2 regions of the Pseudoalteromonas sp. NC201 genome follow, and region 2 is predicted to be linked to the other one. Evidence: predicted binding sites of a transcription regulator. Region 2 holds the regulator's gene; the other holds the start of a gene.
The links. Region 2 encodes NrdR, which represses ribonucleotide reductase genes. Its sites were predicted from a motif close to AAACACNANATNTNGTGTTT; they were not measured.

Region 1: nrdA (class 1a ribonucleoside-diphosphate reductase subunit alpha) is a predicted target of NrdR. The motif match lies at 12,162-12,181, and genes of this name have one in related genera.

The regions. Positions count from the first base shown of each region.
Region 1 is NZ_CP022522.1:2,158,921-2,175,304, forward strand. Features, by position in the region: gene pyrF (orotidine-5'-phosphate decarboxylase) at 1-491, opposite strand, end outside; gene PNC201_RS09080 (lipopolysaccharide assembly protein LapB) at 520-1,656, opposite strand; gene PNC201_RS09085 (lipopolysaccharide assembly protein LapA domain-containing protein) at 1,659-1,922, opposite strand; gene ihfB (integration host factor subunit beta) at 1,940-2,230, opposite strand; gene rpsA (30S ribosomal protein S1) at 2,292-3,959, opposite strand; gene cmk ((d)CMP kinase) at 4,056-4,772, opposite strand; gene aroA (3-phosphoshikimate 1-carboxyvinyltransferase) at 5,027-6,307, opposite strand; gene serC (3-phosphoserine/phosphohydroxythreonine transaminase) at 6,307-7,389, opposite strand; gene gyrA (DNA gyrase subunit A) at 7,601-10,273, opposite strand; gene ubiG (bifunctional 2-polyprenyl-6-hydroxyphenol methylase/3-demethylubiquinol 3-O-methyltransferase UbiG) at 10,539-11,249, shown strand; gene PNC201_RS09125 (HAD family hydrolase) at 11,246-11,893, shown strand; gene nrdA (class 1a ribonucleoside-diphosphate reductase subunit alpha) at 12,249-14,534, shown strand; gene nrdB (class Ia ribonucleoside-diphosphate reductase subunit beta) at 14,588-15,718, shown strand; gene yfaE (class I ribonucleotide reductase maintenance protein YfaE) at 15,718-15,990, shown strand; gene PNC201_RS09145 (YaeQ family protein) at 16,062-16,384, opposite strand, start outside.
Region 2 is NZ_CP022522.1:3,083,367-3,099,750, forward strand. Features, by position in the region: gene PNC201_RS13405 (ligand-binding sensor domain-containing diguanylate cyclase) at 1-1,929, opposite strand, end outside; gene PNC201_RS13410 (phosphatidylglycerophosphatase A family protein) at 1,954-2,436, opposite strand; gene thiL (thiamine-phosphate kinase) at 2,445-3,407, opposite strand; gene nusB (transcription antitermination factor NusB) at 3,451-3,861, opposite strand; gene ribH (6,7-dimethyl-8-ribityllumazine synthase) at 3,873-4,337, opposite strand; gene ribBA (bifunctional 3,4-dihydroxy-2-butanone-4-phosphate synthase/GTP cyclohydrolase II) at 4,454-5,566, opposite strand; gene PNC201_RS13435 (riboflavin synthase) at 5,595-6,251, opposite strand; gene ribD (bifunctional diaminohydroxyphosphoribosylaminopyrimidine deaminase/5-amino-6-(5-phosphoribosylamino)uracil reductase RibD) at 6,253-7,365, opposite strand; gene nrdR (transcriptional regulator NrdR) at 7,362-7,811, opposite strand; gene glyA (serine hydroxymethyltransferase) at 7,897-9,153, opposite strand; gene thrC (threonine synthase) at 9,411-10,694, opposite strand; gene thrB (homoserine kinase) at 10,694-11,632, opposite strand; gene thrA (bifunctional aspartate kinase/homoserine dehydrogenase I) at 11,638-14,052, opposite strand; gene PNC201_RS13470 (response regulator) at 14,293-14,658, opposite strand; gene PNC201_RS13475 (sensor histidine kinase) at 14,857-16,384, shown strand, end outside.

The DNA.
Region 1 (16,384 bases), 920 kb from region 2:
TCTTGCGCAGAACAAACCACGCCATCTAGACCTGATTCTTTCGCTAATTTTGCAAGATATAGCACTTGCTCTTGAGGTGTCTTTTCAATTCCAAGCTTTAGTAGCTGACCTTGATCCATACTAGTTAATACGGTCACAGCAATAAGTAGCGGCGCTTTATCACCGTAAGCTGCCAACGCTTCTTTTGCTTTTGACATCATTTCATGGCCGCCGCTGGCGTGAACATTTACCATCCACACGCCAAGTTCAGCCGCAGCAGTTACCGCTTTTGCAACTGTGTTTGGAATATCGTGAAATTTTAGATCTAAAAATACATCAAAATTCATATCTACCAGTTTTTTTACAAACTGAGGGCCAAAATAGGTAAACATCTCTTTACCTACTTTCAATCGGCATTCGTCAGGTGAAAGCTGAGAAACAAATGATAATGCAGCTTCTTCATTATCATAATCAAGCGCAATCAAAACCTTTTTTAAATCTTGTGTCGACATAGTTACCCTATTTGGCCAAATTAAAAACCTAAAAACCGTCTAACCCACGGCTCGGAGCAAGTGACTCCCAATGTTTGCAGGAGGGACATAACCAGTACATTGTATGACTTGTAAACCCACAATGACCACATTGATAATTCGGCTTAGTTGCAATATAAGACTTTACCAACTTATCTATTTCTTGTAGTACGTGATCTATTTTAGCATCTTTGCCACTAATGAGTTGCAGCAAATAACTAAAGCCCCTAATTGATGGTTCACGCTTTAAACTATCAGTTAGAAACTCTATCGCCTCAGAAATATGACCTTTTTGGACTAATCCTTGGCAGAACTTAATTCTGATCAGCACTCCTCCTTTTTCTAATAGCTCGGAGACTAACTCAAAGAATTGCTCATGAATATTTAATTTAACATAACAAGATTCGAGGTCTTCTATTACTAGTGGCGCCATAAATACAAATTGGCTCACGAGCTTTCGCCAATAATATATACACTTCACGTAATCATCGTGTTTGTATGCATCTTTGCCCATTTCATACAAGGGTCTGACTGTTTCATGCGCGAGCGCTGTCGCTTTTTCGAATAAGCTTGGATTCTTTTCTTGATTTGCAGCTTCACAATAGAAGTTTGCAATAGTCGCGCAATGAGACGACTTTTTAAAAAGCTCAGGATGCGCTTCATACATATGAACGCCTTTTCGCCAATCTCTAGTTTGAGAGTATAGGTTTAAAATTGGATCGAGTGCATCCTTAAACCCAAGCTTTACAAGAATGACTAAGTGTTCTTCAGCGCTATCCAATAGACCGGCTAAGACGTAATCTTGAGCAAGCTCTAGACGACAGGACTTCACCACTTCTTCGTCTAGATTAGGTTGTTTAAGTAGTAGCTCATGAATTTTTATCGCTCTATCTAACTCTCCCCGCTTTCTAAAGAGCGATGCGAGTGTTAAATAATGGTCGACGGAGTCTGCTGAGACTTCAAGTAATTTGGTGAGGTGTTCAAGACCCTGATCTTCTTCCCTATCTAGTAGGAATTTTAGGCCTTTACTGTATTCAGAGGTAATTTGTCTACTTTGCTCTAGGGCTTGATTCTTAGCACTATTTTTACCCATAACATAACCGTAAGCGGCAGCTACAGGTAGTAATAAAAACAGTAGCTCGATCATAACTAGCGTTCGGCTGCTTGACTAAGCTTACTATTACTTTTTTTTAGGCGATGATTTTGCCATTTAAGCTTAGATAAAACCGACGCTGTTACAAGTAAACCAATAATTATCCCAAGAGCTAAGCAAATACTCATTAAGGTTGCGAGTGGTAACTCTGCACTTGCAATTACAAAATTGACATTAACAACTTGTGGATTTTGTGTTCCAACTAAAAATGCAATCAGTATGGCAACAACAGCTAATCCCTTTTTCAATACTGCAACCAAGTTTAGCTCCGTTAGACTTAATTATTTAAGCTTTCGTTTACTCTATCGCGCAGCTCTTTGCCTGGCTTAAAGTGTGGTACGTATTTACCATCCAATTCTACTGTCTCGCCCGTTTTAGGATTACGACCAGTGCGAGGGGAACGGAAGTGAAGCGAGAAACTACCAAAGCCACGGATTTCGATACGTTCCGAGTCTGATAATGAGCCAGCCATTTGTTCAAGGATTTCTTTTACCGCATTCTCTACATCTTTAACAGGAACGTGAGCGTGCTGCAGTGCAAGTTGTTCTATCAATTCAGACTTTGTCATAATGTTTCCTTTAGTGTAAAAGGAAGGGCTGAGCGCCCTTCCTAGTTTAAAGACTGATTAATTAGTCTTTTTGAGCATTTTTGAAAGCTGCAGCCATTGCGTTTTCGAACGCAGGCTCATCTTTCTTAAGCTTCTCTAGTACTTCTTTTTCTTCAGCTTCGTAGATAGCTTTAACTGATAGGCTGATAGTACGGTTCTTACGATCAACACCTACAAATTTAGCTTCGATTTCGTCGCCTTCAGAAACAGCAGCAGTCGCGTCTTCAACACGCTCTTGCGCGATGTCAGCTACACGGATGTAACCTTCAACGCCTTCGATTAGCTCAACAGTTGCGCCTTTAGCATCAACTTCAGTCACTTTACCTTTAACAATAGCACCTTTTTTGTTGGCGTCTAGGTAGTTAGTGAATGGATCAGCGTCGATTTGCTTAACGCCTAGAGAGATACGCTCACGCTCTGGGTCAACTTGTAGAACGATAGCTGTGATTTCGTCACCTTTCTTGTACTCACGTACAGCTTCTTCACCTGGAGTGTTCCAAGAGATGTCAGATAGGTGTACAAGACCGTCGATACCGCCGTCAAGACCGATAAAGATACCGAAGTCAGTGATAGACTTGATCTTACCAGAAACTTGGTCGCCTTTGTTGTTAAGACGAGCAAATTCTTGCCAAGGGTTAGCTTTACACTGCTTAAGACCTAGAGAAATACGACGACGCTCTTCGTCGATTTCAAGAACCATAACTTCAACAGTATCACCTAGTGAAACTACTTTTGAAGGGTGGATGTTCTTGTTAGTCCAATCCATTTCTGAAACGTGTACTAGACCTTCAACGCCTTCTTCGATTTCAACGAAACAGCCGTAGTCAGTTAGGTTAGTTACACGACCAGTAAGCTTAGCACCTTCTGGGTAACGACCAGCGATAGCAGCCCATGGATCTTCGCCAAGTTGCTTAAGACCTAGAGAAACACGAGTCTTCTCTTTGTCGAACTTAAGTACTTTAACGTTGATTTCGTCACCTACGTTCACGATCTCTGAAGGGTGCTTAACACGCTTCCAAGCCATGTCAGTGATGTGTAGAAGACCGTCAACACCACCTAAGTCTACGAATGCACCGTAGTCAGTAAGGTTCTTAACGATACCCTTAACTTCTTGGCCTTCAACAAGGTTTTGAAGCAGCTCTTCACGCTCTTGTGAGTTCTCAGACTCGATAACAGCACGACGTGAAACAACAACGTTGTTGCGCTTCTGGTCTAGCTTGATTACTTTGAACTCTAACTCTTTACCTTCAAGGTGAGCTGTGTCGCGAACTGGACGTACATCAACAAGTGAACCAGGTAGGAATGCACGGATTGAATCAACTTCAACTGTGAAACCGCCTTTAACTTTACCGTTGATAACACCAGTAACAGTCTCTTGCTCTTCACAAGCTTTCTCAAGACGGATCCAAGCTTCGTGACGCTTAGCTTTTTCACGAGAAAGGATAGTCTCACCGAAACCGTCTTCGATTGCATCTAGTGCAACGTCTACTTCGTCGCCTACTGCAACTTCTAGTTCACCAGCAGCATTTTTGAATTGCTCTGCAGGGATTGCACTTTCAGACTTAAGGCCAGCATCAACAAGAACAACATTGTTCTCAATAGCGATTACTGTACCTTTAACGATTGAGCCTTGCTCAACTTCAAAACCCTGTAGGCTTTCTTCAAATAACTGCGCAAAATTTTCTGACATACTAAATACGTCTCTATAAAGTTAAATTACCAATTAGCAACCATGCTGCATGGGGTTATTAAATAAACACTAGCTTCCTGCCTGTGTCATTATAAATTACTTAGGTAAACAGCTTTTTGGAAGTTTACCGGCCACAATGGCGTCTTGAATAAAAGACATAACCCGTTTGAACACTTGCTCAGCATTATGCTCAGTTGTATCAACAACTATCGCATCGCTAGCAGGAACTAATGGGGCAACCTTGCGATTCATATCGCGATCATCGCGAGCTTTAATGTCTTCTAACAGACCACTTAGTGTAACATCATGGCCTTTCTCATTCAACTCAACAAATCGCCTGCGAGCACGCTCTTCTGCACTTGCAGTCAAATAAATTTTAAGTTCAGCATCTGGAAACACCACCGTTCCCATATCACGTCCATCAGCAATTAGGCCAACTTCAGTTCTAAAAGCGCGCTGACGTCGTAACAATGCTTCTCTCACTCGTGGCAATGCCGCAATTTTTGACGCAGCTGCGCCTACTTCTTCATTGCGAATAGTGTTAGTAACATCTTCACCTTCAAGTACAATTTTGCTTTTTTTAGTTTCTTTATCGATAGAAAACTGTACATCCAAATTGGCAGCGAGTGGGACTAAACCCTCTTCGTTATCAGTTGCAATTTGGTGGTGTAATGCCGCTAACGAAAGCACGCGATAAATCGCACCGCTATCCAACACTTCCCAATTTAATGTTTCAGCTAACAAGCGACAAACAGTTCCTTTGCCTGAACCACTTGGGCCGTCTACGGTGATAACTGGCATAGCTGCCTGCATTTAGACCTCCTAAAAATGCTCACCTGAATTTGACGGCGCATAGTATACGTCAATTTGCTGAATATATCCTTATTTACCTGTCATTTTTTGTTATATCTCAAATTATTAGTGCAACGCAAAATGCTATACGTCAGGTGCGAACTGGCTTTAATTGAAAGAAATTCAGTCAAACACCCGTGTATTTGACTTTGTTAAGATTGACTATTTTATAGAAGATTTTAAGGTGTTGAAGATCTTCAACACCTTGGATGAAATTAATACTGACTAATGCTTTCTAACACTGAAAAATAGGTTGGGAAAGTTTTTGCCGTACATTTAGGGTCGTTAATCGTGATAGCTTGACCACCCACAGCAACCATCGAGAAACACATCGCAATACGATGGTCATTATATGTGTCTACATCCGTGAAATTAAAATTAGCCGGTGGCGTAACTTCGATAAAGTCGTGCCCTTCTACCACTTCTGCGCCTACTTTTTTTAGCTCAGTCGCCATGGCAGCTAGCCTGTCGGTTTCTTTCACACGCCAATTGTAGATATTACGAATTGCCGTTTTACCTTTTGCAAATAGCGCTACGGTTGCAAGCGTCATCGCCGCATCAGGGATAGCATTGGCGTCAATATCCACACCATTTAACTCACCTTTTCGGACAACGATACGCTCATCATGCCAATCAATGTTTGCACCGACTTGTTCCATCACTTTGGCAAAGCCGATATCACCTTGCACACTTTGTTTACCCACTCCCTTGATCTCAATTTCACCACCTGCAATTGCGGCTGCAGCAATGAAATAAGAAGCTGACGAAGCATCCCCTTCGACCATAAGTGTTCCAGGAGATTGATACTGCTGGCCAGCTTTTACCACAAAATGTTGGTAATCGTGGTTTTCGACATGAACCCCAAAGTGCGCCATCACGCCAATAGTAATATCAATATAAGGCTTTGAAACCAGTTCACCTTTAATCGCAATATTCGTATCGCCACTAAAAAGCGGTGCCGCCATCAATAATGCAGTTAAGAATTGGCTTGAGATACTGCCGTCAATCTCAACTTCACCACCAGCAAGTTGCTTACCTGCAACTTTTAACGGCGGGTAGTCTTTGTTTTTGAGATATTGAATATCGGCACCAAGCGTTTGCATGGCATCGACAAGATGGCCAATTGGGCGCTCTTCCATTCGTGGCTCACCAATCAGTTCATAATCACCGGGTATAGCTGCAAGCACTGCTGTTAATGGGCGATATGCTGTACCAGCATTGCCTAAAAATAGCGGCTCAACGGGGGTGTGAAAGTTGCCACCATTTCCTTTGACCAGTGCCACCGTATTATCGTCTTCTAACGTTACTTCAACGCCTAACTGGGATAGCGCACCTAACATATGGCGGATGTCATCGCTATCCAATAAGTTCGTCACTTTTGTCGTGCCTTCGCACAATGCTGCAAGCAACAAAATACGATTTGATAAGCTTTTAGAGCCAGGTAGCGTCACACTGCCACTGACTTTAGTAATAGGCTTGAGGGTCAATTGTTCCATCAACAGTTCTCCCGTGCGAATTTATCCATAAATGCAACTAACGCTTTGATCCCTTCAATTGGCATGGCGTTGTATATACTAGCTCGCATACCGCCAACAAAACGGTGGCCTTCAAGTGCAATTAAACCGTTTTGTTCTGCCTCTGCCAAGAATTTAGCATTTAGGCTGTCATCATTTAACCAAAATGGTACGTTCATCAATGAGCGACAATGTTTTGCAACTTTGTTTGAATAGAAGTCAGAGCCATCGATGTAATCGTATAAAATGGCTGCTTTTTCTTGATTGTGCGCTTCCATAGCTTTAACACCACCAATGCTTTCAAGATACTTGAATACCTCAAACGCAAGATACCATGCAAATGTCGGTGGTGTGTTGTACATGCTTTGCTGATCAGCCTCAATGGCGTAATCAAGGATAGCAGGTCTTGGCAGCCCTTCACGCTTCAATAACGTCTTACGTACAATGGCGATACTGAGACCCGAAGGACCGATATTTTTTTGCGCACCAGCATAGATCAAATCAAAGTCATCGACGTTAATTTCACGAGATAAAATATTGGAAGACATGTCCGCTACAATTGGTGCGGTTGCATGCTTTGGAACGTCAAATATTTCAATACCATCGATGGTTTCGTTTGGACAATAGTGAATATATGAAGCGTTTTCTGGTAGCTTCCACTCAGAGACAGGTAAAATATCGAATTGACCATTTTCGTCAGTACGAATATTAATCGCATGCGTTTGCGTGAATTTTTCACCTTCTTTCGTCGCACCGGTAGACCAGATCCCGTTCTCGATATATACGCCAGGTACACCATCAACATGCAGATTTAGCGGTACAGCTGCAAAGTGACCTCGGCCACCACCATGCATAAACAGGACTTCAAATTCATCAGAGATGTTCATCAAACGACGTAAGCTGGCTTCACACTGCTTCGCCATCTCCAAGTAAGGCGCTGAACGATGGCTAACTTCCATCACCGACACGCCTAAATTTTGCCAATCTAAAAATTCTTTTTGCGCTTTTTTCATAACTTCAACAGGTAACATCGCAGGACCCGCGCAAAAATTATAAACCGTCATATTTTTCCTCATTCCAAATAATCTAGATCATCCAAAGAATAGCGTTATTCTCATGACTTTTTGGATGAACAGTGGGCTGCCCGACTAAAACGTCGGATTGTTGGTAGCCTTAATTTATCAGGCTTCAGGCTCTTGTCATAGAGGAACAGATTGAAAAAATTGACAGAAAGAAAAAAAGCGACCGAAGTCGCTTTTTTTTGGATAGGGTTTTTTATTCCTCTGCGTCAGATCCCGCTGCAAGTGTTGCTTCACCTTCTAGCTCTGCAACATCACCTTCAGGCAACGCTTCCACTTCAATTTCTTCGATGCGTTGAAGACCAACTACCTTTTCTTCTTCCATCGTACGGATCAGAATAACACCTTGGGTGTTACGGCCTACCGTAGAAACTTCGTTTACACGCGTTCTAACTAGCGTACCACGGTTTGAGATCAACATGATTTCATCATTGTCGTCAACTTGAACCGCGCCAACCACAGAACCATTTCTTTCAGTTACTTTGATTGATACAACACCTTGTGTTGCACGGCTCTTCGCTGGATACTCTTCAAGCGGTGTACGCTTACCATAACCATTTTCAGTTACGGTCAAGATTGCACCATCGCCTTGTGGTACGATTAGTGATACCACTTTCACGTCATCTGGCATCTTGATACCACGAACACCTGTTGCTGTACGGCCCATCGGACGTAAAGCCAACATTTCTTCGCCAGTTTCAGGGTCGCGCTTCACTTCACCTGTTTCAGAATCTCGCTGCTTCTCGTTAAAGCGTACAACTTTACCATGCTCAGTAAATAGCATGATGTCATTTTCACCTGTGGTGATGTTAGCACCGATCAGGCTATCGCCTTCGTTCAAGTTGATAGCAATAATGCCACTTGCACGCTGACGGCTGTATGCAGTCAGAGGTGTTTTCTTAACGATACCACTTGCCGTCGCCATGACGATAAACTTATCTTCTTCGTATTCACGAACCGGTAAAATTGTCGTAATACGCTCATCAGCTTCGAGTGGTAACAAGTTAACAATTGGCTTTCCGCGCGCAGCACGTGATGCAAGCGGCAGCTGGTAAACTTTCAACCAATACAAGCGGCCAGAAGTGGAGAAACAAAGAATTGTATCGTGAGTATTTGCAACGAGTAGACGTTCGATAAAGTCTTCATCTTTCATCTTAGTTGCAGATCGCCCTTTACCACCACGACGCTGAGCTTCGTAATCACTAAGAGGTTGATATTTCACGTAGCCTTCATGAGAAAGCGTAACGACAACGTCTTCTTCGTTGATCAAATCTTCTAAACTGATATCGTGCGCAGCAGCAGTGATCTCTGTGCGACGCTCATCACCATACGTTTCTTTGATTTCAACTAACTCATCGCGGATCACTTCCATCAAACGCTCTGGAGTAGAAAGGATGTACAGTAGCTCAGCGATAAGATCGAGTAGTTCTTTGTATTCTGCTAGAATTTTCTCGTGCTCAAGACCCGTTAATTTGTGTAGTCTTAAGTCTAGGATTGCTTGGGCTTGTTGCTCAGACAAGTAATACTGACCATCACGGATCCCTAATTCTTCCGCTAACCAATCTGGACGCGCAACATTTTCTTCGCCTGTGCGCTCAAGCATTGATTTAACGTTACCAAGATCCCAAGCTCGCGCAGTTAGCGCCGCTTTCGCTTCCGCTGGTGTTGGTGACTTACGAATAAGCTCAATGATTGGGTCAATGTTAGCTAGCGCAATTGCGAGGCCTTCAAGCGTGTGCGCTCGGTCTCTTGCCTTACGCAGGTCAAATACAGTACGACGCGTTACAACTTCACGACGGTGAATAATAAACGCATCAAGCATTTCTTTCAGGTTGAAACACTTAGGCTGGTTGTTGTCTAGTGCAACCATATTGATGCCAAACACAGTTTGTAGTTGTGTTTGAGCATATAGGTTGTTTAGTACAACCTCACCGACTTCACCACGTTTGATTTCAATAACAATACGCATACCGTCTTTGTCCGACTCGTCGCGTAGTGCACTGATCCCTTCAACCTTTTTATCTTTAACAAGCTCTGCAATTTTTTCGATTAGTCTTGCTTTGTTAACTTGGTAAGGAATTTCATGAACGATGATGGTTTCTTTGTTTGTTTTCTCATCGACTTCGATTTCAGCTTTCGCGCGGATATAGATCTTACCACGGCCTGTTTTATAGGCTTGTTCGATGCCGTTTTTACCGCTAATGATGGCGGCAGTCGGGAAATCAGGACCCGGAATATAGTCGATTAACTCTTCAATGGTGATGTCTGGATTCTGGATCACAGCCAAACAGCCATTGATCACCTCAGTTAAGTTGTGAGGTGGAATATTGGTCGCCATACCAACCGCAATACCAGATGAACCATTCACCAATAAGTTAGGCACTTTAGTTGGTAACACATCTGGAATTTGCTCTGTACCATCGTAGTTTGGTACATAATCAACGGTTTCTTTTTCAAGGTCAGCAAGTAACTCGTGAGCGACTTTCGCCATACGTACTTCGGTATAACGCATCGCAGCTGCAGAGTCACCATCGACAGAACCAAAGTTACCTTGTCCATCTACGAGCATATAGCGTAGAGAGAAAGGCTGAGCCATACGTACAATAGTATCGTAAACCGCGCTATCACCATGCGGGTGATATTTACCGATTACGTCACCAACTACACGAGCTGACTTTTTATAAGGTTTGTTCCAGTCATTTTTAAGTTCATTCATCGCGAACAATACACGACGGTGAACAGGCTTTAGGCCGTCACGTACGTCAGGTAATGCACGACCTACGATTACACTCATTGCATAATCTAGGTATGAATTTTTTAATTCATCTTCGATATTGACTGGCAGGATTTCATTGGCGAGATCAGACATTTGACTCCACTTTCCTTCAGTGTCCACCCCTTTTGTGTCACACTACAACTTGTGTTGAGATGCTATCTGAATAGCAAATTGCTTTTTCTGCTGAAGCGCCAATTAAACGCACTTCAAAAAATAGCCGAATTGCCTCAGAGTATCAGCGGGGGCTTTGTTTATTATAAAATTCGTCAAGCATGCTAACACACTTTTTACCGTTTTACAGGTGCTATTTTTATCTAATCCCCTTTATAATGCGCTCAATTCGACGAGGAAGTTTTTTATGACCGAACATCAAAATGTAGACCCTAATGAAATCGCTAAATTTGAAGAAATAGCAGAGCGCTGGTGGGACCGAGAGGGAGAATTTAAACCATTACACGACATTAACCCGTTGAGGTTGGACTTTATTAACGATAAGTGTGAAGGCCTATTCGCAAAAACAGTATTAGATGTCGGTTGTGGTGGCGGGATTTTGACAGAAAGCATGGCTAAGCTGGGTGCAAATGCAACCGGTATCGATATGGGGCAAGAGCCGCTTAACGTCGCAAAGCTCCACGCATTAGAGGTCGGCGTTAACGTAGACTATCAAAAAGTGCCAGCGGAAGAATTCGCAGCCATGCACCAAGGTGAGTTCGATGTAGTAACTTGCATGGAAATGCTAGAACACGTACCAGACCCAGAATCCATTATTCGTTCAGTCGCACAGCTAGTTAAGCCCGGCGGTCATGTATTTTTTTCTACCTTAAACAAAACTACAAAAGCGTATTTACTGGCTATCGTCGCCGCAGAAAAACTGCTTAAAATGGTTCCTGAAGGCACGCATGAGCATGATAAATTTATTCGCCCTTCGACCCTAATTGATTGGGCTGAAAAATACGACCTCAAAGTTAGGGCGGCGACAGGGATTAACTACAACCCTATCGGCAAAACATTTACCTTAACTAAAGACGTTTCAGTTAACTACATTCTACACTTTGAGAAGCTGGCATGATCCAGGCGGTACTATTTGATTTAGACGGCACCTTGCTGGATACCAGTGATGACTTAGGAGCCGCACTAAACCACGTTTTAGCTGCTAATAAAATGCCTATTGTCGGCAAACAGGTTTATAGCAGTGCGATTTCAAACGGCGTAGCAGCGATGTTGCAAGTAGGATTTGGTGAGTCATTAAAGCACTACGACATTCAAATATTACGGCAGGGTGTACTCGACTACTACCTGGAGAATTTATCAGTACATTCCCAATGCTTTGCGCAAATTGGTGAGTTATTAGCGGCACTTTTAGAAAAAGAGATTCAGGTTGGGATCATGACGAACAAACCTGAGTTTTTAACGCTTCCGCTACTAAAACAGATCCCTGAACTTGCAAAGATCGAGACAGTAGTATGCGGAGATACACTGGCGGTGGCCAAACCTCATCCCGAGCCTTTACTGTTAGTGGCGTCAAAATTGGGGGTGTCACCTGAGCAGTGTATTTATGTTGGTGATGCTGAGCGAGATATTATTGCTGCAAAATCCGCAAAAATGATTAGTGCAGCAGCAATGTGGGGATTCATTCCATCTGAATCCGAAGCTAAGTCTTGGCATGCGGATCTCTATCTTACTAACCCATTAGACACGTTATCGCATATTTAGTGTCGATAAAAAAATAAAACACCATATATTGTGTTTTTGCTATAATAGATACGAATTTGTGTAGAAAAAAATCAGTTAGAATTTTTTTTTATTTTTGCTGAAAAGCATCATCTTTTTGTTGATTTTTCTTTGTGGGCAGATAAGTGGATTGTCATAGGTTAGTGGACACTTACATAAATAAATTATCCCAAACTTATCCACAATTCTGCCCGAGTTGTTCTCTTGCAAATTCACGTCAACCCCACTATCTTGTGATCCCTAGCCACTAGGGCACCATATATAGTGGTGGTTTGCTAAACAATTTTATATTCGTGCGATATCTAAAGCGCGTTCCTAAGGAATACAGGCACATAACATGAACCAACAGCTATCTGTATGCAAAAGAAACGGTCGCAAAGAACCGTTAGATCTAGATAAGATCCATCGTGTCATTACATGGGCGGCAGAAGGCCTAGATAACGTCTCAGTTTCTCAGGTTGAATTAAAGTCACACATCCAGTTTTATGACGGTATTCGTACTGGTGATATCCACGAAACGATTATTAAAGCTGCAGCCGATCTGATCTCAAAAGAGTCTCCAGATTATCAGTATCTAGCCGCTCGTTTGGCTATTTTCCACTTGCGTAAGAAAGCCTATGGCTGTTTTGAGCCGCCGCACTTACACGACCATGTGGTAAAGCTGGTTGAAGACAAGCGCTATGATCAGCACCTTCTTACCGACTACACAAAAGCTGAGTTTGATGAGCTAAACAGCTACATCGACCATAGCCGAGATATGAACTTCAGCTATGCAGCCGTTAAGCAGTTGGAAGGTAAGTACCTTGTACAAAATCGTGTAACGGGTGAGATCTATGAAAGTGCGCAGTTCTTATATGTTCTTGTTGCTGCAAGCCTGTTTGCAAACTACCCGAAAGAAACGCGTCTAGATTACATTAAGCGATTCTACGATGCGGTTTCAACATTCAAAATTTCATTACCAACGCCAATTATGGCTGGTGTTCGTACGCCGACACGTCAGTTTAGCTCATGCGTACTGATTGAATGTGCTGATAGCCTAGATTCAATCAACGCGACTTCTTCTGCGATTGTAAAATACGTCAGTCAGCGTGCCGGTATTGGTATTAACGCAGGCCGTATTCGTGCACTTGGTAGCCCAATCAGAAATGGGGAAGCGTACCACACTGGATGTATTCCGTTTTATAAGCACTTCCAAACGGCTGTTAAAAGCTGTTCTCAAGGCGGTGTACGTGGTGGCGCGGCGACCCTATTCTACCCGCTTTGGCATCTTGAAGTTGAAAACCTATTAGTACTAAAAAATAACCGTGGTGTTGAAGAAAACCGCGTACGTCATTTAGATTATGGCGTGCAGTTCAACAAAACCATGTATAGCCGCCTAATTAAAGACGACTATATTACGCTCTTTAGTCCATCAGATGTGCCAGGTCTTTACGACGCATTCTTTGAAGATCAAGATAAATTCGAAGAACTGTATGTTAAGTACGAGAAAGATGAGTCTATTCGTAAGAAACGCATTAAAGCGATTGAATTATTCTCAATGTTTGCGCAAGAACGTGCGAGCACCGGTCGTATTTATCTACAAAACGTTGACCACTGTAATACACACAGCCCGTTTGACTCTAAGGTTGCACCGATCCGCCAGTCAAACCTATGCCTTGAAATTGCACTACCAACGAAGCCGTTAAGCCATGTAAATGACCCTGAAGGTGAAATTGCACTTTGTACGCTTTCAGCGTTTAACTTAGGTGCTATCAAGTCTTTAGATGAGCTAGAAGAGTTAGCAGAGCTTGCGGTTCGCGCACTTGATAACCTATTAGACTATCAAGACTACCCTGTTCCTGCTGCGTACAATGCAACGATGGGACGCCGTACACTGGGTATCGGTGTGATTAACTTTGCTTATTATCTCGCAAAGAATGGTGTTAAGTACTCAGACGGTAGTGCTAACGGCCTAACACACAGAACATTTGAAGCGATCCAATACTATCTGATGAAAGCATCGAATGAACTAGCAAAAGAACGCGGCGCTTGTCCTAAGTTTAACGAGACGACCTACTCACAAGGTATCATGCCAATAGATACCTATAAGCGTGACCTTGATAAAGTCTGTGAAGAGCCATTACGCCTTGACTGGGATGCGTTAAGAGCAAGTATCCAAGAACACGGTATGCGTAACTCAACGTTGTCAGCCTTGATGCCATCGGAAACATCATCGCAAATTTCAAACGCGACAAACGGTATTGAACCACCTCGTGGTCATATCAGTGTTAAAGCAAGTAAAGATGGTATCTTGAAGCAAGTTGTACCTGAGTACGACCGCCTCAAGAACAACTATGAACTACTTTGGGATATTCCATCTAACGATGGTTACCTTGCGCTGGTTGGTATTATGCAGAAGTTCATCGATCAAACTATCTCTGCAAATACCAATTATGATCCAAGTAAGTTTGAAGCAGGTAAAGTTCCTATGAAGCTATTGCTAAAAGACTTACTCACCGCATACAAACTTGGTGTTAAAACACTTTATTACCATAACACCCGCGACGGTGCTTCTGATGCTCAAGATGAGATGAAACCAGAAGCAGAAGACGATGGTTGTGAAGGCGGCGCTTGTAAGATATAACTTTTTATGCGGGTGGTCATCACCCGCTTTTTTAGGTATTGAGTAACACATTTATGGCATATTCTACGTTTAGCAGAAATCATAACGACCAATTAAAAGAACCGATGTTTTTCGGACAAACTGTTAATGTATCTCGCTACGACCAACAGAAGTTCCCTATTTTCGAAAAGCTAATTGAAAAGCAATTATCGTTTTTCTGGCGTCCAGAAGAAGTAGACGTAAGTAAGGATAGATTGGACTTTCAGGCACTTCCTGAGCACGAAAGACATATCTTTTTGAGCAACCTAAAATATCAAACATTGCTAGACAGTGTGCAAGGTCGCTCTCCAAACGTTGCGCTTTTGCCGATCGTCTCCATCCCTGAGCTTGAAACTTGGATCGAAACTTGGGCGTTTAGTGAAACTATTCACAGTCGCTCTTACACTCACATTATTCGTAATGTGACGCAAAACCCTGAGTTAATCTTTGATGACATCGTGGGCAATGACAAAATTGTTGAACGTGCGGATGCAGTTACCAAGTATTACGATGAACTGATTGAAAAGGTAAGCCTTTATAATCAGTACGGTGAAGGCAAGCATGAAATTAATGGCACAACGGTCGTCATAAACTTGTTTGAGCTGAAAAAGCTCCTGTACCTTTGCATCATGTCGGTAAACATCTTAGAAGCAATCCGCTTCTACGTGAGCTTTGCCTGCTCATTTGCTTTTGCTGAGCGCGAGCTTATGGAAGGTAATGCAAAGATCATCAAGCTAATTGCTCGTGATGAGGCGCTTCATTTGTCTGGCACACAGCATATGCTGAATATCATGCAAGAAGGCAAAGATGACCCTGAAATGTCTATCGTGGCAGCACAATGCCGTGAAGAAGCAATTAAGATGTTTGTTGAAGCAGCTGAGCAAGAAAAAGAATGGGCTGAGTATCTGTTTAAAGACGGTTCAATGATTGGCCTGAACAAAGATATTTTGTGTCAATACGTTGAGTACATCACAAATATTCGTATGTCAGCGGTTGGCTTACCAACGCAATTTGAGACCAAATCGAACCCTATTCCGTGGATCAATGCTTGGCTTGTTTCTGACAATGTTCAGGTTGCACCACAGGAAGCTGAGATCAGCTCATATCTTGTTGGACAAATCGACTCTGAAGTCGATGCCTCTGACTTTGGCGATTTCGACTTGTAATGGTTGAAAAGCCATCCTTCCTAATTCAGGTTGAGAATATTGAGGAGCCACTGGAATATGTGGCTTCTTCGTCTTCGATACTCGAAACCCTTGAAGCAGCAAATATTGAAGTCCCCTATCAATGCCGCGAGGGTTTTTGCGGTGCTTGCCGCGCCAAGCTCATCGAAGGACAAACACAGTACGCGAACGAGCCACTTGCTTTTGTGAGAGATGGGGAAATTTTATTGTGCTGTAGCAGACCCACAAGCCATATTAAAATAGAGTTGCCGTAAATAACCAAAATCCGCGACATAACAACTTGTTCTCTAGCAGCCGTTATCCCGAGTTTAGGTTAACTAGTGCGTTAAATCAGCTTGGTAATTTGAGTACGAATGTAGTGTTCACTATCAGTAACACTCATCGCCCCATTTTCAAAAATCACGTCCCAATGTAAACTTCGCGTCAGCATTTCACACAATTCAACCACAAAGTCCGTGGGAATACTAAACACAGAGAAAGATCCAATAAACTGTAATTGCGCTCGACGCTCTTCAAACCATTGCTCACCGTCAGCACACAACACCACAACCTTAGCATAAAGCTTTTCATACTTGAGTATCTCATCGACCTCTAAGGTACCAATAAACAAAGCGACTTCAACCTGGTCGTTGTCGTCTTCTAGCCATA
Region 2 (16,384 bases):
CAATAAATCCCCACCGCCAAAAAGCTGGACATTTTTAGGGATCTCAACAACGCCTTGTAAGCTGGGGTAAAAAATAGCTGACTCAGTTTCAACCACGGCATCATGCCCAAGGCCTGAACAACATTGGCTTGGTCTGCCATCAAGCTGCCTATCGAATGGGCTTATTACTTGTTCAACTTGCAAACTCTCTATAACGTGACCAAATTGCGCAACGGGCATGCGATATACCCCTTTCATTGTGCTCACCCAGATGAGCTGATTGCTCTTGTCATAATGCAAAGAAAATATCGATCCGTAAGGCAATCCATTTGAAGCATCAAGCTGATACCAATCACCATCTGAGGTACGATAGAATAATCCGTCATTGAGTGAACCCACCAAAGTCGTTACGGTATCTAAGTGTAATATGCTGGTGATATAAGCTGTATCTAACGAAGTTTGCGAGCCTATTTTTTCGATGCCTTTATCATTGTAGCGATACGCACCTTTGTTAGTACCGATAAAACCATATCTCGGAAAATCCTCAACAAAAGTAACAAATTGACTACCAAGAAAAGCGTTGTAGGCAAATGGCGTTATCCCCTTGTAATCAAGACGATACAAACCTCTCCCTGTACCAAACCACATTCCCCCTCGGTTTGAAGGGCTTAATGAAAAGACTGGATTCTGTCTGAGCTCTCGCTCAGTTAATTTTTGTAGTGTGCCATTTTCGTAGATAAGTGCACCACGGTCTGTCCCAAGAATGAGTTTTTCGCCAATAAACTCCAAGTCGTGTATCACGGAACGATTTAACTGCGCACTAGTTAGCACGGGTTGATAACTATCATTCAATCCCATAATGCCAAGCCCCTCACGACTAGCGACCCATAACTGACCAGAGGGCCCCTGTGTGATGGCTGAAATTGCTTGGTTTACTCTAGGACCAATATGATGCCGCTCCACTTTTCCTGAGTGGGCCAGCCACAAGCCTTCATTTAAACTGGCAAGCCAGATATTATTATCTTTGTCCATAAAGATATCTGCAAACCAGATACTTTGATCCAACTGAATTGGCTCGACAGCTTGCCAAACACCGTTATTCTGTCGATATAACAGCCGACCATAAGTAGAGACCCATAGCCCGCCTTCCTTATCATTTAGAAACTTATATACGGCATTGTTACCCGCATCTTGATAACGGCGTAGTACTTCGTCAATATCTAGAAAATACGCACCCAACTCTGATGCTAAGAACAACTTACCATCGACCCAAGCTAAGTCATGTATAATGGTTTGCGCTAACTGCTCAGGTAGTGAAACCTTACTCGCCAGCTCAAGCCTAACGCCATCACCGTTGCGATTGCTTGATTCACTGATTTTAAGTAGGTGACGTTCATTCACTAGCCAAATACCATCAGGCACCAACGCCATTTTAGTCACGGAACCTACAATTTGATTGATTTGGGTAACATCTAACGTACTTTGTTCGATGTTATTGGCGGCTAACGTCAGCTTTTTCGCAGAAACATAATACAGACCATTCGCAGCAATCCAGATCCCGCCATCTTCATCTTGCAAGATATCTCGTACAGGCCCCTGCAGATCGAAACGCCGAGCTTCTAAGGTTTGGGGATTGAGTCTTAACAATCCTCGACGCGTGCCAACCCAGAGCATGCCAAATCGATCCACCACCAATTTATTAATGGCATTGCTATTTAAGAATTCGGTATTTTGGGTGTTGAAGTTTTGGAATTGATGACCATCAAACCGACTTAAGCCAAACTGAGTTCCGAGCCAAATGTAGCCTTGATTGTCTTGAACGACACTCTTAACGCTTTGTGACGGTAACCCACTTTGGATATTCCACTGTTTAACTACGTAATCATCTATCGCCGCAAAACTCGTAATTGGTAGCAGCAAAGTGAAAATGAAAAACAATAGCCTTGTCATCTCGATTCCATCACATCAGCACAGTTAGACTAAAATGCCAGTTTTAAACAAAGCTTGCACGCAAATCAATGAAAAAATGCCAGCTAATACATCATCTAGCATAATCCCCGAGCCACCATGCAAACGTTTATCGAGCCATCTTATCGGACCCGGTTTCAAAATATCGAAAAAGCGGAACAAAATAAAGCCAACGATTAATGACTGCCAGCTAAGCGCCGCCCCTATCATGGTAATATAAAAACCTGCCACTTCATCCCAGACAATGGCTGGGTGGTCATGAACATTAACATCGTCTGCTGTTTTACCACACACCCAGATCCCAAATAACGTCATGACAATCGCAACCAGACATTGCAGCCAAATTGGTGCGCCTTGGGTTGCAAAAATAAACGGTAATGCGGCGAAGGTGCCAAAAGTACCAGGTGCTTTTTTCGCTAAACCAAGACCAAACCCGAGTGCAAAGAATTGATGCGGCTTCTTTAAATTAAATACATACTGCTTAGCCAAACCAACTCCTAGCTAAAATGCTCAAAACCAAACCCTGTGAGCTGGTAAGGTTGACCTTTTTTGAGCAATTGAATTTCGCCATTATTAGCCGTAATTTGGCCAATACAAACTGGCTCAACACCATATTGCTTCAATCTGGTTTCCACGGCATTTTTGTTATTATCATTGACCGTGAAGAGTAACTCGTAGTCATCGCCAAAACCGAGCGCGAGCCGCATGCGTGCATCTTCATCAAGGCTTGAGCGCAGCGCATCAGACTGAGGAACTTTATCGGCGTTTATCTTAGCGCCAACTAACGAGCTACGTAAAATATGCTTAAGATCCGCGAGTAGACCGTCTGAGATATCAATTGCAGAGGTAGCAAGACCCCTAAGAACTTGGCCCGCAGCAACCCTTGGTGCTGGGTAGTTAAACTTTTCAAGCGCCGCTTTGTAATGTTTTGGCTCAAGTGTCCAGCCCTGTTTTCGCGCTTCAATAGCAAGCCCTGCGTCACCAAGTGGACCTGTTACATAAATCCAATCACCCACCCGCGCTCCTGAGCGCTTGAGTGCTTTACCAGTTGGTACAATACCTTTTGCACATACAGTGATAGTCAATGGACCTTGCGTTGTATCGCCACCTATTACTTGTACGTTATAGTACTCAGCAATTTCATGCATGCCCTCAGTGAAGGCTTCTAACCACTCCAAGTCAGCCTTAGGTAGCGTTAAACCAAGTGACACCCAAGTAGGTTCTGCACCCATAGCAGCTAAGTCGCTAAGATTCACAGCGATAACCCGATGGCCTAGTGCTCGAGGTGGAATATCTTCAAAAAAGTGCACACCCGCAACTAGCGTATCCGTAGTTACCGCAAGTTGATTGCCAGCAGGAACTGAAACCAAGGCGCAGTCATCACCGATCCCAAGCTCTACATCTCGGCGAGTAATGCCACGGCCTTTAAAGTAGTGATTGATTAGCTCAAATTCTTTCATACACAAAAAAGCCGGCCAAGGCCGGCTATTCCTATAGTAAAGCTTATTTGCGAATAAACTTAACCGCTTTGTCTAGTACACCGTTAACGAATTTGTGGCTCTCTTCAGCGCCAAACATTTTCGCTAACTCAATACCTTCGTTGATAGCCACTTTGTATGGCACATCTTCACGGAATTTAAGCTCATAAGCACTAACACGTAACACGGCAAGCTCAACCATATCCAATTCTTCAAGTGGACGAGCTAAATGCGGACGAATTGCTTCGTCTAGCTGCTTTTGGTTAACAACAACACCACGCGCTAAGTCTTTGAAGTATTCTACATCGACTTTCGTTACGTCGTTTTCGATCAGCATTTGCTGTTCGATATCGGCAATTGGGTTACCACTTAGCTGCCAAGAATAAATAGCTTGTAAAGCAAGTACACGTGCTTTGCGTCTAGCTGCTGGTTTCACTGAGATTCCTCTTAAATTTGCTCTAGCACGTTCACCATTTCTAGAGCTCCAAGGGCGGCTTCTCCCCCTTTGTTGCCCATTTTAGTGCCCGCGCGCTCGATAGCTTGCTCAATGCTTTCAGTAGTAAGTACACCAAAAGCGACAGGGATATCATAATCTAATGAAACGCTAGCTAAGCCTTTGTTAGACTCGTTAGCAACTAAATCGAAGTGTGGTGTACCACCACGAATAATCACACCTAGCGCAATAATCGCGTCGTGCTCTTTTTTCATCGCAACGCGTTTTGCTGCTAGTGGTAGTTCAACCGCTCCGGGTACATATACAACCGTGATGTCTTCATCGCTAACACCACCGGTACGTTTTAATTCATCTACAGCGCCTTCAAGTAAGCTGCTACCGATAAAATCGTTAAAACGTGAAATGACAATGGCAAATTTTTTGCCAGGAGCGTATTTATTACCTTCGATTACTTTCATTAGATGTTCCTAATCTGTATGAGCAATTGCCAAATTGAGGCGCATGATAGCACAGTAATGTGGCAATCGCCTACTATCTGAATATAGGCGATTGCGATCAATTTGGCATTTTGGAATTATTTTGGTTCGACGTATTCAACCACTTCTAAGTGGAAACCAGACAGTGCATGATATTTTTTAGGTAGACTCATTAGGCGCATTTTCTGAATGCCTAAATCAGCCAAAATTTGCGACCCCACACCTACGGTACGCGAAGTACCTTGGAATTTACGGTAGTTCACCTGTTCACCCGCATCTTCCGCAGCAAATGCCTTAACCAGCGCTTCCATCTCTTCGCTGCGTTCTTGCTTACCAAGAATGACTAATACGCCTTCGTTGTCGGCGATGTGCTTCATGGCACTTTCCAGTGTCCAGCTTCTATCCGCGCTGCGATCTGAATGGAGGATATCGTTAAACGTGCTTTGCAGATGCACACGTACTAAATTGGCTTCTTCCGATTTGATCTCGCCTTTTACCATCGCATAGTGAAGTTGATTATCAATGGTGTCTTTGTACGTCACTAGGTTAAACTCACCAAACTCAGTAGGCAGTTTACACTCTGCTACTTTTTCGATAGTGGTTTCGTTTAAGTTACGATACTCAATTAAATCAGCAATGGTGCCGATTTTAATATCGTGTTCTTTTGCGAATACTTCTAGTTGTGGGCGACGTGCCATAGTGCCGTCTGGATTTAGAATTTCAACAATCACAGATGCAGGTTCCAACCCCGCCAAACGTGCTAAATCACATCCCGCTTCAGTATGACCTGCACGCGTTAAAACGCCGCCTGGTTGCGCCATAATTGGGAAGATATGACCAGGTTGCACAATATCTTCAGGCACTGCACCTTTGGCAACTGCAGCTTGCACTGTACGAGCACGATCTGCCGCTGAAATCCCCGTCGTTACGCCTTTCGCAGCTTCAATAGACAAAGTAAAGTTGGTAGAGAACTGAGCGCCATTGGTTTTCACCATTAGTGGCAAGTTCAGCTGCTCACAGCGCTCCTGTGTCATGGTCAAACAGATTAACCCGCGACCATATGTTGCCATGAAATTAATTGCATCTGGTGTAATGTGCTCTGCTGCAATGATCAGATCACCTTCATTTTCTCGGTCTTCATCGTCCATCAAAATAACCATTTTACCGGCTTTAATGTCCGCGATGATTTCCTCAGCACTATTTAAACTCATAGTTTTCCCATTTTTACTTTGTCTGTGGCTACTTTATAAAGCCAGCTTTCGCCAATAGACTGGTTGTGAGAGTGGACTCGCTGGCAGCGCTTGGCTCACCCTGAATTAGTCTTTCGAGGTAGCGGGCGATTTGGTCAACCTCTAGGTTTAGTTTTGACCCGACTTGAAAACCTGCAATCGTCGTTTCTTGCGCCGTGTGTGGCACTATGGTCAATTTAAAGCGGTTTTGTTCCACGGCATTGACCGTCAAACTGATACCATCAATGGCAACCGAACCTTTATACGGAATATACTTCATTAGCGATGACGGCGCGGCTAACCAATAGTCAGTCGCTCTGGCATTAGCGGTTATCTCAACCACTTCAGCAATACCATCCACATGGCCTGACACCAAATGACCGCCTAGGCGTGAAATCGGCTGCAGTGCCTTTTCAAGATTTACCTTTTGGCCTTGTTGGTACTCGGCAAAACGCGTCAAACTTAAGGTTTCGTTAGAAACATCGGCTTTGAAGCCATCATGAAACTTCTCAGTTACGGTCAGGCAAACCCCGTTCGTGGCAATACTATCACCCAAGTTTACATCGCTCATATCAAGAGATGTCGTGGTCACACGAACAATTAAATCGCCGCCCTTGAGCTGCAATTGAGTTAATGTTCCTGTTGCTTCGATAATACCTGTAAACATTTTACTTCTCTTTAGTCGCGATAAGTTTGAGATCAGGCCCCACTTGGCAAACGTCGCCAAACACTAACTCAGGTATTTGCGACATGGCACTCAGTGGTGTGGTGTTAAACAGCCCTTTTCCAGCGCCAATTATTTTCGGTGCCAAATAGATGATATATTCATCGATTAGCCCTTGTTCATGCATTACCCCCGCAAGGGTGGCACCGGCCTCTAGCCAAACATAATTACAGTGCTTTTCAGCCAACTTGTTGAGCACGGCTTTTAGGTCGAGCTTACCGTTGATTTCAGGCACGACAATTTGCTCTACGAAATGAGGCCATTGCACTGAATTATCAATAGTACGGCGGAAAATAATCACTGGAGATGCAATTGTAAATAGCGCAAGATCTGGTGTCAGACGATTTTGTGAGTCAATAATCGCACGTATCGGCTGGCGTAGCTCAGATTGAGGATAATCGGTGTCTTGCAAAAACTCCTCACGAACATTGAGTCTGGCGTTGTCTACCATAACCGTATCGGCTCCGGTCAAGACCACGCAACTTTGCGCGCGGTGACGCTGTACGTCTAAGCGTGCTGCAGCTGAGGTTATCCACTTGCTCTGGCCATTGTTTAATGCGGTTTTCCCATCAACAGAAGCGGCAAGCTTACAAGTCACGAACGGCAACCCATACTCCATTCGCTTCAAGAATCCGGTATTCAGTGCCCTTGCTTGTGGCTCTAACAAACCAAAAGCCGTTGCAATTCCCGCGGCCTCTAACATTGCCAATCCGCGCCCTGCAACTTGTGGGTTGGGATCAACCATGGCTGCGACCACTCTGCTGACGCCTGCGTCAATCAGACCTTTAGCACACGGCGGCGTTCTGCCATAGTGACTACATGGCTCAAGCGTTACATAGGCAGTTGCACCAGCGGCTTTAGCTCCAGCTTGCTTAAGCGCATGCACTTCAGCATGGCCTTCACCTGCTTTTAAGTGCGCGCCTTCGCCGACGATTTCACCGTCTTTTACGATCACACAGCCGACGTTTGGATTAGGTGTTGTGGTGTATTTACCGCGCTTTGCAAGCGTGATGGCACGGCTCATGAAATCATGGTCTTGCGATGTGAACTGGCTCAATCCCCCAACCTCGCAATTTCTTCACCAAACTCACGAATATCTTCGAAAGAGCGATATACCGAAGCAAATCGCACATAAGCCACTTTATCGAGCTTTTTGAGGGCTTCCATAATACATTCGCCAATCATGTCGCTTGGTACTTCGCGTTCACCAGTACCACGAATTTGAGATTTAATTTGGTGTACTACTTCTTCAATTTGTTCAGTGCTGACGGGACGCTTTTCCAGCGCTCGGTGCATGCCATTGAGTAACTTATCTTCATTGAAAGGCTCTCTGGTACCATCTTGCTTTATCACGCGCGGCATTAAGAGCTCTGCGCCCTCGAAGGTAGTAAAGCGTTCGTGGCATAAAATACACTCACGACGGCGACGGACTTGGTGGCCGGAAGCAACCAAACGTGAATCTATCACTTTGGTATCTTTGGCTGTACAAAATGGACAATGCATAGACGCTCTCGTTGACTCAAAAACAAAAAAGGCCGCTTGAATGCGGCCTTAATCATAACAAAAAACTGCTTTTTTGTGAGCGAAATTATGCGTAAACAGGTAATTTAGCGCAAATTGCTTTTACTTTTTCTTTCACTTGTGCCTGTACAGACTCATCATTGATGTTGTCTAGTACGTCACAGATCCAGCCAGCAAGCTCTTTCGACTCAGCTTCTTTGAAGCCACGACGAGTGATTGCAGGAGAACCGATACGCAGACCAGAAGTAACGAACGGTGAACGTGGATCGTTTGGTACAGAGTTTTTGTTTACTGTGATGTTTGCACGGCCAAGCGCAGCATCTGCATCTTTACCTGTGATGTCTTTATCAATCAGGTCAAGTAGGAACAGGTGGTTTTCAGTTTTGCCAGAAACCACTTTGTAACCACGCTCCTGAAGTACCGCAACCATAGCTTGTGCATTTTTAACCACTTGCTCTTGGTATGACTTGAACTCTGGCTGTAGTGCTTCTTTGAACGCAACCGCTTTTGCAGCGATAACGTGACATAGAGGACCACCTTGGCCACCAGGGAATACGGCAGAGTTTAGCTTTTTGTAGATTTCTTCATCATCACAAGCAGAGATGATAAGACCACCACGAGGACCCGCTAGCGTTTTGTGCGTTGTTGTTGTTACAACGTGTGCATGAGGCACAGGGCTTGGATAAATACCAGCGGCAACTAAACCTGCAACATGCGCCATATCAACAAGTAGGTAAGCACCTACTTTGTCAGCGATTTCACGGAACTTAGCCCAATCAACGATACCTGAGTACGCTGAGAAACCACCGATGATCATTTTTGGTTTGTGCTCAAGTGCTAACGCTTCAACTTGTGCGTAATCGATCTCACCAGTCTCTTCATTTAGGCCGTATTGAATTGCGTTGTACGTTTTACCAGAAAAGTTTACGTGTGAACCGTGCGTTAAGTGACCACCGTGAGCAAGGCTCATACCAAGTACAGTGTCATGTGGCTGAAGTAGCGCTTGGAATACCGCTGAGTTTGCTTGTGAACCAGCGTGAGGCTGAACGTTTGCATAAGTAGAACCAAATAGCTCGTTTGCACGATCAATGGCTAGTTGCTCAACCACGTCAACGTGCTCACAACCGCCATAGTAACGCTTACCAGGGTAACCTTCAGCATACTTGTTTGTTAGCTGAGAACCCTGCGCTTCAAGTACACGTGGGCTACAGTAGTTCTCAGAAGCGATAAGCTCGATGTGCTCTTCTTGACGTGAAGTTTCTGCTTCAATCGCTGCAAATAGTTCTGGGTCAAAATCTGCAATATTCATGTTACGTTCTAACATGGTTTCTCCTAGGTAAACGTAAGGGTATTTTTAAAGACAATCTAGCATCACAAGATAACCAGTTTGCCTATGAAATCAGCATGGACATATTTAAGCAGGGATTGAATTTATTTCACACCCCTATCGCGATGATATTTTTTTATTTAAACATTAATATTTTAAATAAGACAACCTAAGTTGTATTTGAAAAGCTAATATAGTCTTAAAATTGACCTTATCTGAGTGGGCGTTCTACCCACTCAGATAGGCACTCTGATTTAGTTGAGTTTTGCTAACATTGCTGCCTTCAAAGCATCATAATCTGCACTAAGCGGCTCTGCCAAACATGGTTTTTGCAATGCATCGGCCAACGGTTTCGGCATATCAAGCTGCTGATTTAAAACACCTTCTACAGATTCCTTAAACTTCGCAGGATGCGCAGTGGCAAGGAAAATTCCGGTTTCATCCGCTTGAGAGTCCAGTGCTAATCCCTCGTAGGCTATCGCAGTGTGCGGCTCAGCCAAGTAACCTTTATCATGTAATTCTTGCATTACTGTCTGAGTTCGCGCTTCCGTCACCGAACGTGAATAAAAGTCATGTTTGTTAAAATCCCCTCTTTCTAGCATGATTTCAACACGAGGCCAGTTATTAGGTTTACTCACGTCCATCGCATTAGAGAGTGACTCCAAAGTGTCGTTTGGTTGCCACTCACCCGAGGCTATGTAACGGGGCACAGTATCATTTTGGTTTGTCGTGGCACTTAACTTGGCAATAGGTAATCCAATCGCTGCCGCAATCATTGCTGCACAGACATTACCGAAGTTACCACTTGGCACTGAAACATGCACTTTATCACGCTGAGATTTAGGTAATTGTGCTAGCGCTTCAAAGTAATAACACACTTGCGCCACTAAACGGCTGATGTTGATGGAGTTTGCCGAATTAAGACCAAGCTTTTGCTTTACTTCGTCATCAAGGAATGCTGACTTTACCATCGCTTGGCAGTCATCAAAGCTGCCATCTACAGCATAACAATGAATGTTTTTCCCAAGTGTTGTAAACAGCTTTTGTTGGGCAAGCGAAATTTTGCCATGAGGATAAAGGATCACAACATCGACATTTTCCTTTTCGTAAAATGCATGGGCAACGGCGGCGCCCGTGTCACCACTTGTTGCGGTGAGGATAGTCACGCGCTCACCTTGATTAAACATACTAATGCATTCCGCCATAAAGCGGCCGCCAAAGTCTTTAAACGCCAATGTTGGCCCATGAAAAAGCTCTAAACAATGCTGATTTTTAGCAACTTCGACTAATTTAGCAGGGAAATTAAAGGCGCGCTTTACCATCGCATCGAGGGTATCTTGTGGTAGTTCATCACCAATAAGGTGATGTAATACCTTGGCACTACGCTCTGCAAAAGGTAATTCAAGTAGTGCATCAACATCTGCAATACGCTCAAATGTAGGAGGAAAAAAAACTCCTTGGTTACGACCTAAACCAATTTTTACCGCTTCAACAAATGAAACAACCTGCTGCTCGTCTTTTAAATTCACTAATTTCATTACTTTTGATCCTTTAATTCTCTTGTGCCAAGCGCATCTAATCGGCAAATATGGCTAAAACCCGCTTCGTTAATGTAATTTTGTTGCAACCATTGCTGCACTGCATTTGCCTGTTGCTCAGACTTACAAATAGCAAATAGTGTGGGCCCTGCCCCTGAAATACTCACCAGCTCGGCACCTAGGGCTGGTAGCGCGTCTTTTGCTTCGTTAAAGCCAGCAATGAGTGGCGCTCTCGCTTCCTCGGCAATGCTGTCTTTCATCATCGACAGTGCTTTGTCAAATTGACCTGACTGCATCAATAAACAAAAGCCCGACAGTCGCTGGGCAAACTCCACCGTATCATGCAAAGAAAACTGCTGTGGTAGTGCTTGCCTTGCTTTCGCTGTATTCAAGGCAAAGCCAGGATATGCAATAACATAAAACCAGCTTTCATCATGCGCAACGCTGATTGCTTTACTTGGAATGCAGTCTGCTGTCAGTTGTAGCCCACCAAGGTAGCAGGGCGTGATGTTGTCGTAGTGACGACCACCACTGACCTTAGCTTCAAAGTCGGCCATTAATTCAATAAGCGCCTCTTGGCTTAATTGCGTATTGGCAAAATCATTGAGTGCAGCAAAAGCGGCAACCACAGAGCAAGCGCTAGAGCCTAGACCTGAACCAACAGGAAGGCCTTTATACAAGGTCATGGCAACCGCCGGCATGTTGGGTGCCACATGCTGTTTGAAGTGCTGTAAACACTGAAACGCTAAATTGTCTTTAGGATCAGCGGAGAGCTTTTCAGCATATGGACCAATACAGTTGAACGTATCACGCTCTGCGGCTTCAACGCTGACCTGATCACCCAGTAAACTGCCATCAATAGGCTGGAGTGCGGCGCCAAGGGCATCAAAGCCAACACAAAAATTACCCATTGACGCTGGTGCATAAAATGTTTTCATAGCTCCTACCTCGACAGCGTTTTTAGGATATCAGCAAATACGCCTGCAGAGGTTACCTCTGCGCCCGCGCCATAACCTCTGATCACAAAAGGCTTTGGTTGATAATATTGGCTCAAAATAGCCAGTGCGTTTTCACCGTCACGAATATCGTACAAAGCGTGCTCTTTATCTACCGCTTCAATGCCAACGCGGCATTTACCGTCAACAATTGAACCGACATAGCGTAGCACTTGGCCTTGTGCTTTGGCCGCCGCAATACGCGCTGCGAAAGCATCATCTAATTGCGGTAATTGCGCCATAAATTCATCAACACTGGCACCCTCAGCAAACCCTTCAGGTAATACTGATTCAACTTCAATATCACTGAGTTCCAACGGCAGTCCCGATTCACGGGCAATGATAAGCAGCTTACGTGCGACATCCGTACCAGATAAGTCATCGCGCGGATCTGGCTCTGTAAAACCGCTTTGTTTGGCTTTCTCTGTCGCTTCCGATAGCGATAAACCATCCGACAATACGCCAAAAATATACGATAGCGAGCCAGACAAAATACCACTGAATGAAAGCAATTCATCTCCTGCGCCAAACAGCAATTTAAGGTTGTCTAATACAGGGAGTCCGGCGCCAACGTTGGTTTCATATAGAAAGTGACGGCGCTTAGCTAGTGCAGCCTGCTGCAGTGACTGATAATACTCATAGCTGCCAGTATTGGCTTTTTTATTAGCCGCAACGACATGAAAGCCCGCGTTAAGAAAGTCTAAATAGCCATCGGCAACGAATTGAGCCGCACTACAATCGACAATCACAGGGTTAATTAAATGATTTTGTCTAACAAACTGGCTAACCTGTTGTAAATCAAAGCCCGACTCCGCTTTCTCAAGCGCCAATTCCCAGTTATCAAACGGTACGCCTTCTGGGTCTAAGTAACACTTACTTGAGTTTGCAATGCCATAGAGGTTCAAACGGATATTGCGTTTTTCAAGCCATGCTTGCTGCTTATGAAACTGCTTCATTAATTCTTGACCCACTAGACCGCAGCCAATCAAGAAAACATCAATGGATGGCACGTGCGTGAAGAAGTTTTCGTGACACACTTTTACTGCATCTTGGCAAAGTTCACCGTCAACCACCGCCGAAATAGAACTCTCCGTTGAGTCCTGCGCGATGGCAACAATATTCACCTGAGCCTGTGCAAGTGACGCAAAGAATTTGGCCGCAAGACCTTTGTGCGCTTTCATGTTGTCGCCAACCAAAGTAACGATAGCAAGGTTACGTTGCACTTCAATTGGGTCGATTAATCCTGCTTGCGTTTCAAGCTCAAATGCCTGTTCAAGCGCAACCAGCGCAAGTGTTAAGTCTTGCTCATGGACACAGAAACTGATGCTGAATTCACAAGAAGATTGCGTAATAAGTACAATGGATACGTTATCTGCTGCCAGTGCAGAAAAGACCCGAGCAGCCATGCCAACCTTGCCTTTCATCCCAGGTCCTGCAACGGTCAACATGGCCAGTTTATCAAGACTCGAAAGCGCTTTTACTGGAGCCTCGCCACCGCCTTGAGCACAAATCAGTGAACCCGGCACTTCTGGGTCATGCGTATTTTTAATTTCACAAGGCACATCTGCTTTGGCGCAAGGTAAAATGGTTTTTGGGTGCAGCACTTTGGCGCCAAAATAAGATAGCTCCATGGCTTCTTTATAAGATAGCACGTCGACCTTAGTCGCTTTCTTTATCAGACGAGGATCTGCACTGTAGACGCCATCAACGTCAGTCCAGATTTGACAGATTTCAGCTTCAAGACACGCAGCTGCGACAGCTGCAGAGTAGTCAGAACCGTTGCGACCAAGCGTTGTCAGCTCGCCCGCTTCATTGCTTCCCGTAAATCCTGCCATGATATAAAAACGCGACGCTTGGGCACGCACTAACTCTGCAAAACATACTTTACTTAGCTTAAGGTCAACTTCAGCATCGAGATACCCGCCCTGCGTTTTTACACAAGCGTCAGCACTAAGCGCGACTGAATCTGATTGCAGCATGGTGTCCATCAGCGCAACGCTAATGCGTTCGCCAAAACTAATGACATAGGCTCTTGCTTGATCTGGACAATGTCCCAGTAACTTGGCCCCATCTAATTTATTCTTAAGTAATTCAAAGTCAGGCCAGCCTACAACACCACCGTACACCGCTTGTACTTCATCGTATAAGCTTTGGCTGCGGGAAGTAAATGACTGCCACTGGGAGTCAAACGCTTCTCCTCGTCCAGCCAAATCAGCAAGCTCAACGAGCTGATCTGTCATGCCACCGGGAGCCGACAGCACGATAAGCGCTTGTTGTTGGCCATGGTCTTTAACTAGCTCGCTGACTCTTTGTAAACAGGCAAAATCTTTGAGGGAAGACCCTCCAAACTTTAGTACTCGCATCATTTTTCCTCATTCCAAAAACAAAAAAGGCCTGTGTTCTTAGTGAACACAGGCCTTTTTCAAACTCGCACTGACCTATGCCACTATCCCGTTAGGATGGTGGTTGTAATAATGGTCGTAGTGATAATATTCGTTTTCATAATTTTAGAGTGCCTGAAGTTTAGCCGCGCTGTCAATACGAAAGAGCAAAATAGATTATGCAAATTTTTAATAGTGACATTTGTAATTTGCATAGATAAGTTATCGGATACCAAACTGGTGCAGTAATCCTAATAACTGCTCTGCTTTAACCGGTTTTTCTAAAAACCCTAACGCCCCCAAATTTGCTACTCTTTCTTTCATCTTGGTCTGAACATCTGCCGAAATAACCACCACGAAACATTCAATTCGGTGTGCTTTTATTGCCTCTAACACAGCAATCCCATCAAGTATTGGCATGGTTAAATCCAAGCACAATAAATCTATTTGCTGGGTTTTCAGTAAATCAATCGCCTGCTGGCCATTCTGTGCTTGGTGCAAGGTCAGGTCTAATTTGCTTTGTAAGTTTTTAATGACTTGTTTACGGGCGACAGCCGAATCATCGCAAACTAAGACGGAATAACTCATAAAGTGGTCAGTCTTGTACTATCGTTAATAAAACGGTCACTGGATATCGCTATCTTATAACACATTAAACTTTCCTAGGTAAGGCGCTAAAAAGCATAATTAATGAAGATAATTATTTATTTTTAACCATTTATTGGCTAACTTTAAAAACAGATTATACAAAGGCGATGAACTTACCGTAGGAGCTCAGCTTAATTCATGCTGCAAAAAAGCCTCTCAAAAAAATTGCTCACCAATGTGCTGTCGGTTTACTTCCTTCTAACCTTTGTCGTCACATGTGGTCAAATCGTTGCCGAATACGTCAATACTAAAGACTATATTCGCAATGAACTTACTATGCTGCAAAAAACCTTTAGCCGCAGTTTGACCCGTGCCATATGGGAACTCAATACGAAGCAGACCGTTACTACGGCTGAGGGGCTACTTGCGATCCCCATGATCGAAGGAATTATTGTACGAGATGACAGCGGCGAAATTATTTCACAGCTTGGCCGCTCACTAGATATTCACGAGCTGTATAGCCAACAGCTTGTTCAAGAAGAAGCAATAATCGAAGATACGCCATCCGGTTTGTTTGGTTATACGTTTCCATTGATTTTTGAATTCTCGGGACGCGCAACACAAGTCGGCGACGTAACATTATTTTCTAGCCGAGAGGTGGTCTTTAGTCGCATCATGATCTCTATCTACTTTTTGATAGGTAATGCGATGATCAAGACAACATTCTTGATTATTCTATTTTTAATTGCCTTCAGAAAGCTACTTACCGAACCATTAAGCGATCTCACCGAACAAATTGAAGACTTTGAGGTCGACAACGTTGATGGCCATAAAATAGATATCGGCGCAAAAGAGCGTAATGAACTAAAGATCATGGAAGAGGCATTCAATAAGCTAATTGATAAGGTCTCTGAATATCGTAAAAAGCTCGATCAAACTCAAAAAGAGCTTTTGATCAGCAATGAAAAACTTGATCAACATAACATTCAGCTGGAACAAGAAGTCGCACGTAAGACCTCAAACCTGAGCCAAGCGATGATGGATCTTCAGCAACAAAAATATGAATTAGAAAAGCAGAAGTTAACGCTCACAGAAGAGATTGATTTAAGAAAACAAACAGAAGAAGAACTATTAACGAAACAAAAAGAACTTGAGAAATACGTAGATGAGCTGAACATGGCACAAGAGCGCTTAGTCGGCTCTGAAAAAATGGCGGCACTTGGTGGTCTCGTTGCCGGTATTACGCACGATATTAATACCCCCGTTGGTATTGGCGTGACTGCGACGTCGTTCTTACAGGAGCGTTTAGATCAGCTTGAGGCGGCTTACAACGGAAAAACCTTATCACCAAAAGCGTTAGAAGAATTCATTAGCGAAGCAAAGCAAAGTGCTAGCCTACTTACAACCAATTTAGACCGCGCATCTGAGCTTGTCGCAAGCTTTAAACAAATTGCAGTCGATCAGGCCAGTGAGGCGGTTCGTACCATTAACCTGAAGCAATACCTTGGTGAAGTGATCCGCTCATTACATCCAAAATTGAAGAAAACTCATCATCAAGTGAATATTGAGTGCCCTGAAGACATGACGCTAAATTTACCAGCTGGGGCAATTAGCCAAATATTCACTAATCTGATCATGAACTCTTTGATCCACGGTTTTGAAAATCAAGACCAAGGACAAATAGATATTAAGATTAAAGAAGACAATGGTATGGTAAATATCGTCT